Regions from separate parts of the Kitasatospora sp. NBC_01539 genome, predicted to be linked through region 1. Evidence: riboswitches for the same ligand, from Rfam matches in the RefSeq annotation. Region 1 holds a riboswitch; each other region holds the start of a gene.

The links. Region 1 has a riboswitch for cobalamin ahead of OG335_RS12215 (cobalamin biosynthesis protein). Riboswitches for the same ligand answer to the same signal wherever they lie in the genome.
Region 2: linked by a shared signal. The riboswitch ahead of OG335_RS08245 (HoxN/HupN/NixA family nickel/cobalt transporter) and the one ahead of OG335_RS12215 (cobalamin biosynthesis protein) in region 1 are both predicted to bind cobalamin.
Region 3: linked by a shared signal. The riboswitch ahead of OG335_RS15240 (ribonucleoside-diphosphate reductase subunit alpha) and the one ahead of OG335_RS12215 (cobalamin biosynthesis protein) in region 1 are both predicted to bind cobalamin.

What each region holds. Positions count from the first base shown of each region.
Region 1 covers NZ_CP109390.1:2,844,802-2,850,729, reverse strand. The annotation lists gene OG335_RS12225 (putative cobaltochelatase) at 1-776, opposite strand, end outside; gene OG335_RS12220 (cobyric acid synthase) at 803-2,323, opposite strand; gene OG335_RS12215 (cobalamin biosynthesis protein) at 2,320-3,297, opposite strand; cobalamin riboswitch at 3,381-3,574, opposite strand; gene OG335_RS12210 (helix-turn-helix domain-containing protein) at 3,741-4,424, shown strand; gene OG335_RS12205 (alpha/beta hydrolase) at 4,531-5,655, shown strand; gene OG335_RS12200 (hypothetical protein) at 5,889-5,928, shown strand, end outside.
Region 2 covers NZ_CP109390.1:1,937,197-1,943,124, reverse strand. The annotation lists gene OG335_RS08280 (CGNR zinc finger domain-containing protein) at 1-14, shown strand, start outside; gene OG335_RS08275 (Fpg/Nei family DNA glycosylase) at 20-826, shown strand; gene OG335_RS08270 (DUF3995 domain-containing protein) at 827-1,348, opposite strand; gene OG335_RS08265 (RNA polymerase sigma factor) at 1,497-2,003, shown strand; gene OG335_RS08260 (hypothetical protein) at 2,000-2,506, shown strand; gene OG335_RS08255 (phosphatidylinositol-specific phospholipase C domain-containing protein) at 2,716-3,762, opposite strand; gene OG335_RS08250 (ArsR/SmtB family transcription factor) at 3,920-4,282, opposite strand; cobalamin riboswitch at 4,366-4,573, shown strand; gene OG335_RS08245 (HoxN/HupN/NixA family nickel/cobalt transporter) at 4,605-5,720, shown strand; gene OG335_RS08240 (EamA family transporter) at 5,838-5,928, opposite strand, start outside.
Region 3 covers NZ_CP109390.1:3,587,975-3,593,902, forward strand. The annotation lists gene OG335_RS15225 (heme-binding protein) at 1-528, shown strand, start outside; gene OG335_RS15230 (helix-turn-helix domain-containing protein) at 545-1,537, opposite strand; gene OG335_RS15235 (GNAT family N-acetyltransferase) at 1,847-2,344, shown strand; cobalamin riboswitch at 2,480-2,610, shown strand; gene OG335_RS15240 (ribonucleoside-diphosphate reductase subunit alpha) at 2,795-5,185, shown strand; gene OG335_RS15245 (ribonucleotide-diphosphate reductase subunit beta) at 5,215-5,928, shown strand, end outside.

The sequences.
Region 1 (5,928 bases):
GCCGCGTCGGTGAGCTCCACCCGCGGCAGCAGTTCCCGGGCGTCGGTGATGCGGTCGGCGAGCGCCTGCTCGTCCGCGGCGAACCGGTCGGCGAAGCCCGCCGGGTCGGCGTCGTAGGCGAGCCGGCGGCGGACGACCTCGGCGCGTTCGGCGGGCTCGCGGGTGGCGGCGATCTCCACGGTGAGGCCGAAGCGGTCGAGCAGCTGCGGCCGCAGTTCGCCCTCCTCCGGGTTCATGGTGCCGACGAGCAGGAAGCGCGCCGCGTGCCGCACCGACACGCCCTCGCGCTCCACGTAGGAGCGGCCCATCGCCGCGGCGTCGAGCAGCAGGTCGACCAGGTGGTCCTGGAGGAGGTTGACCTCGTCGATGTAGAGCACCCCGCGGTGCGCCCGGGCGAGCAGGCCCGGCTCGTAGGCCTTGACGCCGTCGGCGAGGGCCCGCTCCAGGTCGAGGGAGCCGACGATGCGGTCCTCGGTGACGCCGACCGGCAGCTCCACGAGGTGCGCGGGCCGGGTGTGCGCGGAGCCGTCGGTGTGCGCGCCGTCCGGGCAGTGCGGGTCGGGTGCGGCCGGGTCGCAGGCGAACCGGCAGCCGCCGGCCTCCGCGATCGACGGCAGCAGGCCGGCCAGGGCGCGGACCATCGTCGACTTGGCGGTGCCCTTCTCACCGCGGACGAGCACGCCGCCGACCGCCGGGGAGACGGCGTTGAGCAGCAGCCCGAGCCGCAGGTCGGCCATGCCGACGATCGCGGTGAAGGGATAACGGACGTCGGTCATCTGCACTCCATGCCTCCCGGCGCCGCTCACGGCGCACCCGGCGGGACGAACGGGAGGCCGGCCGGCGCCCCGCCCTCGATCAGCTTCCACAGCGCCTCGGTGTCGGCGTGCTCCTCGATCAGGTCGCCGAGCCGGTCGAGCCGCTCCTCGCGGGCGGCGGCGAACGACGTGTCCGGCGCGGGCACGAACGCCCGTCCGGCGAGGGCGGCCGCCTCGCGCAGCAGGGCCCGCCGGAAGCCGTCGTTCTCCAGCACGCCGTGCCAGGTCGTGCCCCACACCGCGCCCGCCCGGCAGCCGTCGAGGGCACGCCCGCGGCCGTCCGAGACGAACGCCTCGCCGCCCTCGACGGTGACCACGCCGTGGTGGATCTCGTACCCCTCGACCCGCTCCCCGTACGCCTCGCCGACCGGGCGGGCGAGCACCTTCTCCCGGCCGAAGACGACCCGGGTCGGCAGCAGGGCGAGGCCCGCGACCGTGCCGGCCCCCGACTCGACGTCGTCGGTGATCTCCCGGGCGAGCATCTGGTAGCCGCCGCACACGCCGAGCACCGGCAGGCCGGCCGCCGCCCGGGCGCGCACCGCGCGGTCCAGGCCGCGTTCGCGCAGCCAGGCGAGGTCGGCGACGGTCGCCCGGGTGCCGGGCAGGATCACCAGGTCGGCGTCGGCGAGTTCCTCGGGCCGGGTCGCCCAGCGCACCAGCACGCCGGGCTCCTGGGCGAGCGCGTCGACGTCGGTGAAGTTCGACAGCCGGGGAAACCGCACGACGGCGACCCGCAGCACGTCCGTGCCGTGGGGGGCGGCCACCGGGGCGCGTTCGGCGACGGTCGACAGGTCGAGCGAGTCCTCGGCGTCCAGCCACAGCCCCGGCAGCATGGGCAGCGTGCCCAGCACCGGACGGCCCGTCAGGCCCTCCAGCATCTCCAGGCCGGGCGCGAGGAGCCGCGCGTCGCCGCGGAACTTGTTGACGAACCAGCCCGACACCAGCGCCTGGTCCTGCGCGGAGAGCAGCGCCAGCGTGCCGTACATCGCGGCGAACACCCCGCCGCGGTCGATGTCGCCGACCACCACGACGGGCAGGTTCGCGGCGGTCGCCAGGCCCATGTTGGCGATGTCGCGGTCGCGCAGGTTGATCTCGGCGGGCGACCCCGCCCCCTCGCAGACCACCACGTCGTACCGGCTGCGCAGGTCGGCCAGGCACTCCAGGGCCCGTTCCAGCAGGACGGGCTTGCGCTCGCGGTAGTCGAGCGCGCCGACCTCCGCGACCGGCCGCCCGAGCAGCACGACCTGGCTGCGGCCGTCCGCACCGGGCTTGAGCAGCACCGGGTTCATCGCGGCCTCCGGCTCCACCCGGGCGGCCTGCGCCTGCATCGCCTGCGCCCGGCCGATCTCGGCGCCGTCCGCGGTGACGAAGGAGTTGAGCGACATGTTCTGCGCCTTGAACGGCGCGACCCGCACGCCCCGGCGGACCAGCCAGCGGCAGACCGCCGCCGTGACCACGCTCTTGCCCGCGTCCGAGGTCGTCCCCGCGACCAGCAGTGCCCGGCTCATCGGCCCACTCCTCCTGTCGTCCTGCGTGCGCGGCGGCGGGCCCGGACGGCCCGGCCGGCGAGCGTGACGGCCAGCGCCAGCACGCCGACCCGCCGCGAGAGCGCGCAGGCCCGTTCGATGTCGGCGGCGGCGACCGGCCGCAGTTCCGCGCCCAGGACGGGCCGGTGCTCGACCCGCGTCCCGTACCGCAGCGTGCCGCCGAGGCGGACGCCGAGGGCCCCCGCGAACGCCGACTCGGCCTGGCCCGCGTTCGGGCTGGGGTGGGCGGAGCCGTCGCGCCGCCAGACCGTCCAGGCGGCCCGCGGGTGCTCCGCCGCGGCGACGGCCAGCAGCGCCGTGAGCCGGGCGCCGGGCCAGCCGGCGACGTCGTCGAGCCGGGCCGACGCCCAGCCGAAGCGCGTGTGCCGCGGCGTGCGGTGACCGACCATGGCGTCCAGCGTGTTGACGGCGCGGAAGGCCAGCAGGCCGGGCGTGCCGGCGAGGGCCCCCCAGGTGAGCGCGTTGACGACGGCGTCGGCGGTGTTCTCGGCGACCGACTCGACGACGGCGCGGGCGATCTGCTGCCCGTCCAGCGCGCTCGGGTCGCGGCCGCACAGGTGCGGGAGCCGCTCGCGGGCGGCGGCGAGGTCGCCGGCCTCCAGGGCGCGGCCGATCGTGCGGGCCTCCCGGGTGAGCGAGGTGCCGCCGAGCACCGTCCAGACGGCGGCCGCGGCGAGCGCCGTACGGGCCGGGCGGCTGCGCCCGAGGGCGCGTTCGGCGAGCACCGCCCCGGCGGCCACGGCGCCCACGCAGAGCGCGGTGTAGGCGGCACCCGCCCCCCGGTGGTCGCGCCACAGGGCCCGCTCCAGCCGTCCCGCGGCGCTGCCGAACACGGCCACCGGGTGGCCCCGGCGCGGGTCGGCGAACGCGGTGTCGGCGAGGTACCCCGCGACGGCGCCCAGCAGATAGGGGGACGCCTGGGTCGGACGGCTCACCGCCCGGTTCCCCGGTCGGGGCGCAGCGGAGACCGCCGGGCAGCCTGCATGGCGTGCGTGTCCTCACTCAGGGTCCGCGCCCTGGATCGACGAACCGGCGGCGAGAGTCTCCTGGCTTCCGGGTCCGACACACCCCCGGGCCTTCCAACGGCCCTGTGGCGGACCGTCGTGACCATGTGTTCGAGCGTGCTCCCCGGTGACAGTGGCGGGACCGCGCCGGATTCGCACCGGCTTCCTCTGCATGCCTCCGTATGGCCCAGCGATACCATCACGCGCTCCGACCGGGAGTCAACCAAGCGTGCGGAGGGGTTGGTCACACACCGTCGCCGTCCGCGGGGCCCGCGGTCCGTACGATCCTCCAGCCCCCGCACGGGGCCCGGCGCCGCCGCTTCGTGCGTTCGGCGGCTGGGGCCGGCCGCGGGCCCGCCGTACGTTCTTGTCGCATGCGACGCACCCCGCCCGTCCCGCTCCCGGTGCCGTTCTCCCCCCGGGCCGCCCGGGCCCACCGCGCCGGGCTCGGCCTGACGCCCGAACAGGTCGCCGACGGCATGGCCGCGCACGGGGTGCGGCTGCTGCCCGCGCACGTCCTCGCCTGGGAGAGCGGCGCGCTGCGGCCCTCCGAGGAGGAGTTCGTCGCGCTGGCCCGGGCGCTGTGGTGCCCGCCTGTCCGGCTGATGGACGCGGGCCCCGCCTCGCTGCGCGACTTCCGGCTGGCCCGCGAGCTCACCCCGGCCGAGACGGCGCGGCGGATCGGCGTTGCCCCGCAGGTGTACGCCCGCGCCGAGGCCGCCGGCCGGTGGGACGCGCCCGAGGAGGTGGGCCGGGCCCTCGCGCACGTGCTCGGCGTCCCGCTGCGCACCCTGGTGGCGGTGACCGGCCGTCAGGACGCCCTGGAGCGCCTGCTGCGGCAGGTCGTCGACGGCCGCTGGCAGGCGCAGCTCGCAGCCGTCGCCCGGATCGTCCCGGCGTCGCACGACGTCCTCGCGGAGGTCCTCGCGGCCCTCCGGGACACCTACCTCGTGCCCGCGCACTGGGGAGCCGCCCCCGCGGTGCCCGCCCGCCCGCAGGCGCCCGCCGACCGCTTCTGGGAGCTGCTCGCCGGGTGGCCCGGCGACGTCCCGGTCTGAGCCCGCGGGGGCGCCGCCGCCCGGACGGCCCGCCCGGGTGGCCGGATGCCGCCTGCCGGGCGTGGACTGGGAGCGCCATGTCCGAAGCCAGCAGACCGGGGATGCCATGCGCAGCTGGGGAACCGCCACCGCCGTCGCTGCCGCCGTCGTCGGAGCCGGGGCCGCCGCCGTGCTCCTGGCCGGCCGCCGCGCCTCCGAACGGTCCGTCCGTCCCGGCTCCGCGGGCGGCGTCTTCGGGTCGGCCGCGGGCGTCCGCGTCCACCACGTGGGGCCGGACTCCGTCACCCTCACCCGCAGCGTCGAGACGGAGCGGCCCGGCCGCTACGCCCTGGAGTGGGCCGGGGGCGGGCACGCCGTCGTCGGCGAGCTGCTCGGCACCGCCCCGCAGAGCGTCACCCGCCGCCTGCTGTCGGCCGGGGCCCCGCTCGCCGGCGGCGCCGAGGTGCGGGTGACCGCCCGCGTCGGGACCGGCGACCCGCACTCCGCCCTCGGCCTCGACTTCACGGAGGCCGCCGTCGACGGCGAGCTCGGGCCGATGCCCGCCTGGTACCTGCCGGGCATGCGGGGGCTGTGGGTGGTGCTGGTGCACGGCCCGGGCGCCGACCGGCAGCAGACCCTGCCCGTGCTGCCGTTGCTGCACGCGCTGCGGCTGCCCGCGCTGGTCGTCACCCACCGCGGGGACGACGGGGCGCCGCCCCCGCCCGACGGGCTGAGCCACTTCGGCGAGACCGAGTGGCAGGACGTGGACGCCGCCCTCCGCTTCGCCCGCGCCCACGGCGCCGACCGCGTGGTGCTGTACGGCTGGTCGCTCGGCGCCACCATGGCGCTGCACACGGCGGCCCGGTCGGCCTGGCGGGAGTCCGTGGCGGGCCTGGTGCTGGACTCGCCGGTGCTGGACTGGCGCGCGACCGTGCGCCGCGAGGCCACCCGGGCGGGCGTGCCGGCGCCGCTGGCGGAGCTCGGCGCGCTGGCGGCCGAGGGCCGGACCCGGGTCGACCTGGCGGGCTTCGCCCGGCTCGCGGACGGCACCGACCTCCACGTGCCCGCGCTGCTGCTGCACAGCCCCGACGACGCCGTGGCGCCGTGGGCCGCCGCGGCCCGGCTCGCCGAACGGCGGCCCGACCTGGTGAGCCTGCGGCCCGTCCCGGAGGGCGCGCACGCCGCCCTCTGGAACGCGGACCCGGACGCGTACACGGAGGCGCTGCGGCGGTGGCTGACGCCGCTGCTCTGAGGCGTCCTCCGGGCCTCCGCGACGGTTGTGCTCATGTCATATTTCGTGATCGTGAGCCCGGTTTGATGCCGGATGCCCGATCTCATCCCCCGTCCGCGGACCGGACGTGCGAGCGCGCGTAGAACTCGATGTGACAGAAGGCCCCTGCGCGGGGAAGACTGCACGGCGTGACGTCTCGGAACCCGCGCGACCGTGATGCCCCGCTCCAGCCCGCGATCCGCACCGGAGCGACGGTGACCCGTCTGCCAGGAGCGGCCCGCCGAGCCGACCATG
Region 2 (5,928 bases), 910 kb from region 1:
CCACGAGGAGCTGACGCCTGTGCCCGAGGGCCACATCATCCACCGCCTCGCCGGCGAGAACCACCGTGCCTTCGGCGGGCGCCCCGTCCGGGTCGCGAGCCCGCAGGGCCGGTTCGCAGACGGCGCCGAGCGGCTCGACGGACGGACCCTCGACGAGGCCGAGGCCCATGGCAAACACCTCTTTCTGGGATTCGGCGAGGACTGGCTGCACATCCACCTCGGCCTCTACGGCGGCTTCACCTTCGGCGACGGCCGGGCTCCCGCGCCCATCGGCCTGGTCCGCCTGCGGATGGCCAACGACGACGGATACGCCGACCTGCGCGGCCCCAACACCTGCGAACTCCTCGGACCGGGCGAGAAGAAGGCCGTGCACGACCGCCTCGGCCCGGATCCGCTGCGCCCCGACGCGGACCCCGATGCCGCCTGGCGCCGGATCTCGCGGAGCTCCACCACCGTCGCGGCCCTGCTGATGGACCAGAAGGTGCTCGCAGGCGTGGGCAACGTCTACCGCGCCGAGGTGCTCTTCCGCCTCGGCATCAACCCCCATCGGGCCGGCCGTGACGTCACCCGCAGGGAGTGGGACGCCATATGGTCTGACCTGGTGTCGCTCATGGCGGACGGCGTCGGGGCCGGCCGCATCGACACCGTCCGCCCCGAGCACACTCCGCAGGCCATGGGCCGCCCGCCACGTGTCGACGACCACGGCGGCGAGGTGTACGTCTACCGGCGCACCGCGATGCCGTGCCTGGTCTGCAGGACCCCGGTGCGTACCGAGTCGCACGCTGCGCGGAACCTCTTCTGGTGCCCGTCCTGCCAGCAGCGGTGACTACTCCTTCACCAGCCACCACGCGGCGCCGGCACAGGCGGCGCAGAGCGGTGTGTACAGCAGCAGGTTGAGCAACCGGAACGCCGAGCCGTCGACCGTGCCGGCGCCGGTTGCCCAGATCAGCCCGGTCGCGGCACGTATCGCCGTTCCGGCCGCGACGACTGCGGTCGCCAGCCTGGGGACCGTCGGTGGGAGCGGCAGCCGGACCACTCCTCCGCGAGCCAGGAGCAGCAGAGCGGTGCCTGCCAGCGCCGCGGCGAGGGGGAGTACGACGATCGGGGTGAACGGCACCTTGGCGTTGAGCACGGCCATCGACAGGGAGTAGGCATCCCGGGCGGGCCACGTGGTGCCGGTGGCCCAGTAGAGGTGCCATCCTGCGTCGACGCCGAGGACGCCGGCCAGGGCGACGGCGACGGTGCGCCGCCGCGCGCTGCGGCTCGCGAGCGGGGTCGCCCGGGTGCTGCTGCCTGCCGCCGCGGGGGCCTCCAGCCGGGTCGTGGAGTGGCTCGTTCGATCGCTCATGGGACTCTCCTCCTGCGGTGTGCATCGGACCGACGGCTTGAAGAGTCGCCGTTTCGGCCATTCGTTCCCGTGGCCGGTGTCACACGATCGAGTGGGGAACGTTCCGGCCTTTCGGGCCCTCTCCTCCCATGACCGGAAGGAGACCGCCGTGGAAGCATCGCCCGCCTGCACCGCCCAGCTGGTGCTCGCCGCCCAGCGCGGCGACCGGCTGGCGCTCGGCCGGCTGCTGGAACTGATCACCCCTTATGTCCGAAGGCTGTGCGGCCCGATCGCGCTCGACGACGGCGCCGACGCGACCCAGGAGGCCTTGATCGCGGTGTTCCGCAAACTGCCGCAACTCCAGGAGCCTGCTGCGCTGTTCGGCTGGGTCAGAGCGATCGCCGTACGTGAGGCCGTGCGACACGTCCGCCGCCATGCGCGGTGCGAGCCCGCGGAACTGGCGGAACTGCCCGCCCCGGGCGATCCGCACCTGGCGGCTGACATCCAGGACGTCCTCGGTCGGCTCACCCCGGAGCACCGCGCCGTCCTGGTCCTGCGGGACGTGGAGGGCCTCGACGAGCGGCAGACCGCCGAACTGCTCGGTGTGGCCGCAGGCACCGTGAAGTCCCGGCTCTCCCGGGCCAGGCTCGGCTTCCGAAAGGCATGGCAGTCATGAACGCAGAACCGCGTCCGCACCACGACGGCTGGCCGGTGGCCGACTTCGACTCCGTCCGGGCCCTGCGCGTACTCGGCACCACCGTGCCGGGCGCGGCCGTGCACGAGACGCTGCTGCCCACATCACTGGAGGACGTGTGGGCGGTGGCGGCCGACCTGGCCGGCGCCATGCCCCAGTGGTTGCCCGACATCCGTACCGTCAGCGTCTCGCCCGACGGCGGTGAGGCGGTGGTCGTGGGCCATTCGCGGCTCCGGGCCCGCTTCGACATCGACCTGCGGCCCGGATGGTGCCTGATGCAGAGCCGCTACCTGCTGGGCGGCATGGCTGCAGTGGAGGAGGCGGACGGCACCCGGTTCGCCTTCCTCGGTGCATTCCGGGTTCCGGCCGCGGGCGCCCTTGGCGCTGCGCTGCGGCCACTGACCAGGCGGACGGCCAAGCGGTCGCTGCGCAGGTTCGAGGCGCTGGTCCAGGGTGGGCAGCCGTCCGAGGGTGGTGCACCATGACGCGCACGATCCTGGCCCGGCTGCCGAAGCGCGGGTGGCGCGTGCCCTCTTGCCGCTCCGCGGCCCGGCCCGGTGCGCCGCGACCACGGCCGGTCATCTTCCGACACCTGATCACGATGGCCCCCGGGTGCACGAGCGGGGCGCGGGCCGGGCCCTCGTGGGCCGTGCGCCCTGCCCGTGCACCGGGAGGCCGTCGGGCCGCCGCGGTGTCAGCCCCGGGGCAGCACGAGCGCCTGGACCTCGGGCAGGCTCCGCCAGTCGCTGGAGACGATGCTGGCGTGTGCGGCGGCGAGCTGGGTGACCCGATTGCGGGCCTGCTCTGCGGTCGGGTCGGTGGCGCTGATGGCTGGCGCGACGTTGTGGGCGTCGGTCATGACCAGCAGGTAGTGGCGGCTGTCGTACCAGGACGTGTCTATGCCACCGACGTAGGCGGACGCGTCGCCGTCGAACACCACGAACCACGGCCGGATGCTGGTCTCGCTGTACGCGGTGCGGGGGTCACCGGAGGAGGCTCCGTGCACGACGGGGAACACCTGGGCCTGACCCACCTTGCCGGCAGCGGCAAGGTCGCGCAGGTAGCGCGCGTACTCGACGTCGGTGTGCAGGGTGTCGAAGGGGTTGCCCTCCTCGACGGTGCCCGGGATGACGTCCACGAGCACGCGACCGGACAGCGCGCTGCGCGTCGGCCAGTTGCCCGCCTTGGCGGCGTCGTCGAGGGTGGTGTAGGTGCCGCCGCCGGGCTTGGTGAGAAGGTCGGCCGGGCGGAAGACGGCACTGCCGAGGTGGGCGGCTATGAGGCTGTCGAGCTGGGCGGCACCCATGCCGCGGTTGCCCGCGAACCCGCCCTTGAGCTCCAGCTTGACGACCAGCGGGCCGCTGGAGGGGTGGGCGCCCAGCCAGATGCGGATGTCGTCGAGGCAGTACTCGAGGTTCTTGTTGGTGCCGCCGCTGTAGAGCTGCGCAGCGCTGGTCGCCGCCACGCAGTTGTTGGTGTTGCCGAGCGGGTTGGAGTGGCTGACCTTCCACTCGGTGGTGACGGTGTCCGTCCAGACGTCCAGCTCGATCATGCCCGTGCCGGTGTCCAGGCCCTGGGCGAGGAAGGGGAAGGAAGCCGTCTCGTAGGTGTTGTGGATGCCGACTGCGGTGGCCGAGCCGAACGGCAGTTGGCCGCCGGTGGAGGCGCCGGACTGCTGGGCCGGGAGCAGGGAGGTGGCGGCGGCCAGCAGCGAGACGGCGAGGGTACGGCGAAGCTTCACGGTGTCTCCTCGTCAGGAGCATGAGGGCGGCGGCTCGGACGAGCCGCTTCCGGAAGCATGGAGTACCAGGACTGCTTCAAGGTGACATGACAAGAAAACTTGGCTGAAGGGCTCCGCTCAATGACCATCCGTCAGGACATGCCGGGTATATGCACGTTCAGTCCGTACGGCCGAGCACCCCGTGTTCGAGGAGCTCCGCGACCGCCGCGTCGGTGAGTCGATAGCGCACGATGCGCCCGTCCCGTTCGCCGGCCACCGTGCCTGCGGCCCGCAGGAGTCGCAGCGCCTGCGACACGGCAGGGTCGCGCATGCCGGAGGCGACGGCCAGATCGCTGACGGCCATCGGCCCGGTCTGGTGCAGGGCGAGCAGGAGGGCGAGGCGACCGGGATCGGAGAGCAGTGCGAAGCGGTCGGCCCAGGCCCGGACGTGCTCGGCGTCGCCGATCGCGGCGATGGCCTCGCAGACCTGGTGTCCGTCGATGGTGCGGTGGTGTGCGCGGTCCGCGGGGACGAGGTGCATGACGGGCATTCTCGCAGTCCGCCCTGCCGTGATCTTCGACACCTGCGCAGGTGTGCAGGCTTGCAGCTGTCGTGTCGTCACCCCTACGGTGGAGCCGCCGTGGTGCTCGGGAAGACCGGTGTCGGACCTCTGAGGTCCCAGTCCGGAGCGGCCCTCGCCACTGTGAACGGGGAGTCAATCCGTACCCCACGTGTGTCACTGGGCGCCTTGGCGCGCCCGGGAAGGCCGGGTACGGGCACCGTCGGATCCTCCCCGTGAGCCAGGAGACCGGCCACGGCATCTCACGACGACTTTCCACGAGGTGCTGGAGCGTGATCCGCAGATGACCCTGCCCGAAACCGGTACGGCCCCCAGGCCGACCGTCCCCGCTGCGCCGGCATTCCGCTGGCGGCGGGAGGACACCGTCCGTACCGCCGCCCTGATGGCGGTGATCCTGGCGATGCACGTGGTGGCGTTCGGCACGTTGTTCCTCCTCGTGGTGCCCGAGAAGTACGAGGTCGGCACGCAGGTGTTCGGTGCGGGCCTCGGCATCACCGCGTACACCCTCGGCATGCGGCACGCCTTCGACGCCGACCACATCGCCGTGATCGACAACACCACCCGCAAGCTCATGGCCGACGGTCGTCGGCCTGTCTCGGTGGGCTTCTGGTTCGCGCTGGGGCATTCGTCGATGGTCGTGCTGATGGCGGCTCTGGTCGCCGGCGGTGCTCAGCTCGCGGGCACGCTGATGGACGACGACTCCACCACGCACCAGGTGCTCGGCACCATCGGCACCACCGCGTCGGGCGCCTTCCTCTATCTCATCGCCGCGTTGAACCTCGTCGCCCTGCTCGGCATCCTGCGGGTCTTCCGCGCGATGCGGGCGGGTACGTTCGACGAGGCCGAGCTGGAGCGCCGACTCGCGTCGCGCGGCCTGATGAACCGGGTGCTCGGCCGTGCCACGCGTTCGATCACCCGGCCCGGGCAGATGTTCCCGGTCGGTCTGGTGCTCGGGCTCGGCTTCGACACCGCCACCGAGGTCGCGCTGATGGTGATGGCGGGATCCGGGGCGGCCGCCGGGCTCCCCTGGTACGCGATCGTCTGCCTGCCGTTGCTCTTCGCCGCCGGCATGAGCCTGTTCGACACGCTGGACGGCACGTTCATGAACTTCGCGTACCAGTGGGCCTTCTCCAACCCGGTGCGGAAGGTCTTCTACAACCTGACCATCACGGGCCTGTCGATCGCGGTGGCGTTCGTCATCGGCACGATCGAGCTGGTGGCGGTCCTGCACGAGAAGTTGGATCTCGGCGACCCGCTGACCGGGTGGGTCGCAGGGCTGAGCCTCGACAACGTCGGCTTCGTGATCGTCGGGCTGTTCGTGGTGGTCTGGGCCGCGGCGATCGGCTACTGGCGGTTCGCCAGGGTCGAGCAGCGCTGGGCTGCCGGGCCGACGGTCTGATCGTGGAGTGCGGGGGAGCGTGCGGTGCGCCGACCGGCTCCGGGGCTCCAGGGCTCCAGGGCTCCGGGCCTCGCGGCCCGTCCCGTTCCTTCGGGGTACCGGCCTGCTGAGGCCGGGTCAGCCGGCGGCCAGCAGCAGTGTGCCAGCCACGGCAAGGCCCGCGCCGACCACCTGCACCGGCCGCAGCCGCTCCTTCAGAACGCCACGC
Region 3 (5,928 bases), 740 kb from region 1:
GGCGGTGCGGTGGCGGTGGCGGCGCTCGGTGCGGGCACGTTCGGCGCGGTGTCGGCGAGTGCGGACACCGCGGGCGGCGCGGCGGCGGGCAGGGCCCCTGCGGTCGCGGTGGACGGCCGGAACGTGGTCACCTCCTCCCACCTGTCGGTGGACGCGGCGACGCGGGCCGCCCAGGCGGCGCTGCACGCGGCGGAGGAGGCCGGGCAGCGGGTGTCGGTGGCGGTGGTCGACCGCGACGGCACCACCGTGGTCACGCTGCGCGGTGACGGCGCGGGCCCGCAGTCGCCGGAGTCGGCGGTGCGCAAGGCGTTCACGGCGGTGTCGTGGAACGCGCCGACCTCGGAGCTGGCCGGGCGGCTGGCGCAGGCCCCGAACCTGAAGGACATCCCGGGCACGCTGTTCCTGGCGGGCGGCGCCCCCGTGCAGGTGCAGGGCGCGCCGGTGGCGGGGATCGGGGTGGCGGGCGCGCCGAGCGGCGACCTCGACGAGCAGTTCGCCCGGGCCGGGGCGGCGGCGGTCGGCCGCTGAGCGGCCCCGGCGGCGGTCAGACGCCCGGCAGGAGCACCTCCGGCCGGGCGTCCGGCGTGCCGCCGGGTCCGGCGAACGCCCGCCGGTACGCCTGCGGTGTGGTGCCGAGCCGGCGGGCGAAGTGGTGGCGCAGGGTGGCCGCGTTGCCGAAGCCGCAGCGGGCGGCGACCGTGTCGACGGGTTCGTCGGTGCCCTCCAGCAGCCGCTGGGCGAGGAGGATGCGCTGGCCGGTGAGCCAGCGGTGCGGGGTGGTGCCGGTCTCCTGCCGGAAGCGCCGGGCGAAGGTGCGCGGCGACATGTGGGCGAGGGCGGCGAGGCTGTCGACGGTGGCGTCCTGGTCGAGGTCGCGGCGCATTTGGTCGAGGACGCCGGTGAGGGAGTCGACGCCCGGTTCGGGCAGCGGCCGGCTGATGAACTGCGCCTGCCCGCCGTCCCGGTGCGGGGCGACGACCATCCGCCGGGCGATCCCGCGGGCGACCTCGGCGCCCTGCAGCCTGCGCACGAGGTGCAGGCAGGCGTCGATGCCGGCGGCGGTGCCCGCGGAGGTGATCACCGGGTCCTCGTCGACGTAGAGGACGTCGGGTTCGACGGTGGTGAGGGGGAAGCGGCGGGCCATCTCGGCGGCGTGCCTCCAGTGGGTGGTGGAGCGGCGGCCGTCGAGGAGGCCGGCGGCGCCGAGGAGGAAGCTGCCGCTGCAGATGGACAGGGCCCGGGCGCCGCCGTCGACGGCGGCGCGCAGGGCGTCGACCAGCGCCGGCGGGTAGGTGTCGCGCAGGCCGGTGGCGGTGAGCACCACGAGGTCGGCGGCGGCGAGGCGTTCGGGGCCGTGCGGGACGTCGACGGAGAAGCCCGCGTGGGTGCGCTTGGGCCCGGGGGTGTCGGAGGCGAGGCCGAACTCGTAGACGGGCAGGCCCTCCTCGGACCGGTCGAGTCCGAACACCTCGCAGGCCACGCCGAGTTCGAAGGGGTGGACGTCCTCCAGCACGACGGCGACGACGTTCTTCAGCATGGCTCCAGCATGACGCTGGCAGGATTTCGATGCAAGTGGTCTTTCCTGCCACTCGTCGGTGCCGCGGCCCCCGGCCAGAGTGGAGCGCATGACCTCCTCGATGCTCACCGACGCGACCGTCCTCCTCTCCGTCATCGGCGGCTTCGGCCTGCTCGGCGCCCTCGTCGGCCGCGACGTCGACCGGAACTCCCGCCAGGGGCGCGACAACTGGCACCGCCCCGGCGGCTACCCGGCCGACCCGGACCTCCCCGGCCGGCTGCACGGCACCCCGGCCGGTCCCGACGCCCCCGGCGGCGGCACACTGGACGGATGGACATCGTCATCCGCCGGGCCCTCGCCGAGGACCTCGCAGGGGCCGGAACCGTCACGGTCGAGGCCTTCGTCGCCGGCGGCCACACCGCGCCCGGCAGCGCCTACGCGGCCCGCCTCCGTGACGCCCGTCCCCGCAGCGAGGAGGCCGAGCTCCTCGTCGCCGTCGACCCGGCGGACGGACGTGTCCTCGGCAGCGTGACCTTCGCCCCCGGCGGCACCCCCTGGGCGGACGTCGCCGGGCCGCACGAGGGGGAGATCCGGATGCTCGCCGTCGCCCCGTCCGCCCGCGGCCGGGGCGTCGGCGCGGCGCTCGTCACGGCGGCGGCGGACCGCAGCCGCGCGCTCGGACTCGCGGGCATGGCTTTCTCCACGATGGCGGACATGTCCGCCGCCCACCGCCTCTACGAGCGGCTCGGCTTCCGCCGCAGCCCGGACCGCGACTGGTCGCCCCGGCCGGGCCTCGGACCGCTGATGGTGTACTCACTGACCTTCTGACGGTTAGCCCGGCCCGTCCGGCGGACACGCAGCGTGTCCGTACGGGCGGGCCTCCGTTGCGCCGCCGCGGCCGGACGCCATCAGGACGACACGTAGCGTGCACAAGATATGGGGGCACATCAACGAGCGACCACTACATGTATGCTCACTCTCGCTGTCGACGCAGGGGAATCCGGTGGAAGTCCGGGACTGCCCCGCAACGGTGAGCGGCCCGCGACGCCGGGGACCGCACAGTCCGAGGACCTGCCGACGGTGTGCCACACGGCTTCCCCGCAGATGCCTTGAAGCACAGCAGTACCGTCCAGGCCACGCGGGTGGGCCGGGTAGACGACGCGCGCCCCTTCGCGGTCCGGCGTGCCGTCCTCCCCTGCCACGCACGGCCCGGGCAACGCCGCCGTCCGCTGCCGCCACAGGAGAGAGTGCGCCTTGACCGTCGCTGCCTCAGTCACCCTGCCCTCCCAGGGATCTGCCGGATCCGACCGGCCCGACCCCGGTGCTGCTCTGCTCCGGCTGCTCACCGACCGCAGCACCGATCTCCCCCAGGTGGACCCCGGCCACGTCGCCGCCGCCGCGCTGCGCGGCCGCCACGCCGGTTCGGACTTCGCCGAGCTGCGCGGGCTGGCCGTGGAGGCCGCCGCGTCGATGATCGCCGAGGACCCGCAGTACTCGAAGCTCGCCGCCCGGCTGCTCGCCCTGGAGATCCAGGACGAGGCCGTCTCGCAGGGCGCGGTGTCCTTCGCCGCCTCGGTCGCCGTCGGTCACGCCGAGGGTCTGATCGGCGACACCACGGCCGCCTTCGTCGCGAAGCACGCCGCCGCCTTCGACGCCCTGATCGACCGACAGGGCGACGACCGCTTCGAGTACTTCGGCCTGCGCACCGTGCAGTCCCGCTACCTGCTGCGCCACCCGATCACCCGCAAGGTCGTCGAGACCCCGCAGCACTTCCTGCTGCGCGTCGCCGCGGGCCTCGCGGTCGGCGACACCGTGCAGTCGGTGGCCGAGGTCGCCGAGCTGTACCGGCTGATGAGCCGTCTGGAGTACCTGACGTCCTCGCCGACGCTCTTCAACTCCGGCACCAAGCACCCGCAGATGTCGTCGTGCTACCTGCTGGACTCGCCGCTCGACAACCTCGACTCGATCTACGACCGGTACGCGCAGATCGCGCGGCTCTCCAAGCACGCCGGCGGCATCGGCCTGTCGTACTCGCGGATCCGTTCGCGCGGCAGCCTGATCCGCGGCACCAACGGCCAGTCCAACGGCATCGTGCCGTTCCTCCGCACCCTGGACTCCTCCGTGGCCGCGGTCAACCAGGGCGGCCGGCGCAAGGGCGCCGCCTGCGTCTACCTGGAGACCTGGCACGCCGACATCGAGGAGTTCCTGGAGCTCCGCGACAGCACCGGCGAGGAGGCCCGCCGGACGCACAACCTCAACCTGGCGCACTGGATCCCGGACGAGTTCATGCGCCGGGTCAACGCGGACGCCGACTGGTCGCTCTTCTCCCCCGCCGACGTGCCGGAGCTCGTCGACCTGTGGGGCGCCGACTTCGACGAGGCGTACCGCAAGGCCGAGCAGGCGGGCAAGGCGGTGCGCACCATCCCCGCGCAGACCCTGTACGCCCGCATGATGCGCACCCTGGCGCAGACCGGCAACGGCTGGATGACCTTCAAGGACGCCTCCAACCGGGCCGCCAACCAGACCGCGCTGCCCGGCCGCACCGTGCACTCGTCCAACCTGTGCACGGAGATCCTGGAGGTCACCGACGACTCCGAGACGGCCGTCTGCAACCTCGGCTCGGTCAACCTGGGCGCGCACGTCGCCCCCGGCGCCACCGTCGACGACCTGCTGAACGCGATGGACTGGGACCGCCTGGACGCCACCGTGCGCACCGCGGTGACCTTCCTCGACCGGGTCATCGACATCAACTTCTACCCGACCACCGAGGCCGGCACCTCCAACTCCCGCTGGCGGCCGGTCGGCCTGGGCATCATGGGCCTGCAGGACGTCTTCTTCCAGCTGCGGATCGACTTCGACTCCGCCGAGGCGGCGGCCCTCTCCACCCTGATCTCCGAGCGCATCATGCTCACCGCGTACGAGCGCTCCGCCGACCTCGCCGAGCAGTTCGGCCGCCACGAGGCGTACGGCGAGACCCGCGCCGCCCGCGGCGAGCTGCACATCGACCACTTCGGCTCGGCCACCCCGCGGTGGACGGAGCGCTGGGAGGCGCTGCGCACCCGCATCGCCGCGACCGGCCTGCGCAACTCGCTGCTGCTGGCGATCGCGCCGACCGCGACGATCGCCTCGATCGCCGGCGTGTACGAGTGCATCGAGCCGCAGGTGTCGAACCTCTTCAAGCGCGAGACCCTCTCCGGCGAGTTCCTCCAGGTCAACCCGTACCTGGTGCGGGAGCTGAAGGCGCTCGGTGTCTGGGACCAGCAGACCCGGGACGCGCTGCGCGAGTCCAACGGCTCCGTGCAGGAGCTCAACTGGCTGCCGGCCGAGGTCCGTTCCCTCTACCGCACGGCATGGGAGCTGCCGCAGCGCGCGCTCATCGACCTGGCCGCGGCCCGCATGCCGTACATCGACCAGAGCCAGTCGCTGAACCTCTTCCTGGCGGCGCCCACCATCGGCAAGCTCAGCTCGATGTACGCGTACGCGTGGAAGGTCGGCCTCAAGACCACGTACTACCTGCGGTCGCGCCCGGCCACCCGCATCGCGCAGGCCGCCACCGGCGCCCGCGCCGCCGCCCCGGTGCCGGTGCCCGCCCCGACCATGAGCCAGGAGGAGCAGGACGCCATCGCCTGCTCCCTGGAGAACCCCGAGTCCTGCGAGGCCTGCCAGTGACCACCCCGACCGACGCCGCCCGTCAGAAGATGCTGCTCGACCCGGGCTTCGAGCTGACGCTGCGCCCGATGCGGTACCCGTCGTTCTACGACCGCTACCGGGACGCCATCAAGAACACCTGGACCGTGGAGGAGGTGGACCTGCACTCCGACGTCGCCGACCTCGCCAAGCTCAGCGAGGGCGAGCGGCACATGATCGGCCGGCTGGTCGCCTTCTTCGCGACCGGCGACTCGATCGTGTCCAACAACGTCGTGCTGAGCCTCTACAAGCACATCAACTCGCCCGAGGCCCGGCTCTACCTGTCGCGCCAGCTGTTCGAGGAGGCCGTGCACGTCCAGTTCTACCTGACGCTGCTCGACACCTACCTGCCCGACCCGGACGACCGCGCGGCGGCCTTCTCGGCGGTGGAGAACATCCCCTCCATCCACCAGAAGGCGCAGTTCTGCTTCACGTACATGAACGCGGTCGACCACCTCGACTCGCTGCAGACCAAGGACGACCGCCGGGCGTTCCTGCTCAACCTGATCTGCTTCGCGGCCTGCGTGGAGGGCCTGTTCTTCTACGGCGCCTTCGCGTACGTGTACTGGTTCCGCAGCCGCGGCCTGCTGCACGGCCTGGCGACCGGCACCAACTGGGTGTTCCGTGACGAGTCCATGCACATGGACTTCGCCATGTCGGTGGTCGACACCGTCCGCGAGGAGGAGCCCGACCTCTTCGACGACGCGCTGGCGAAGCAGGTCACC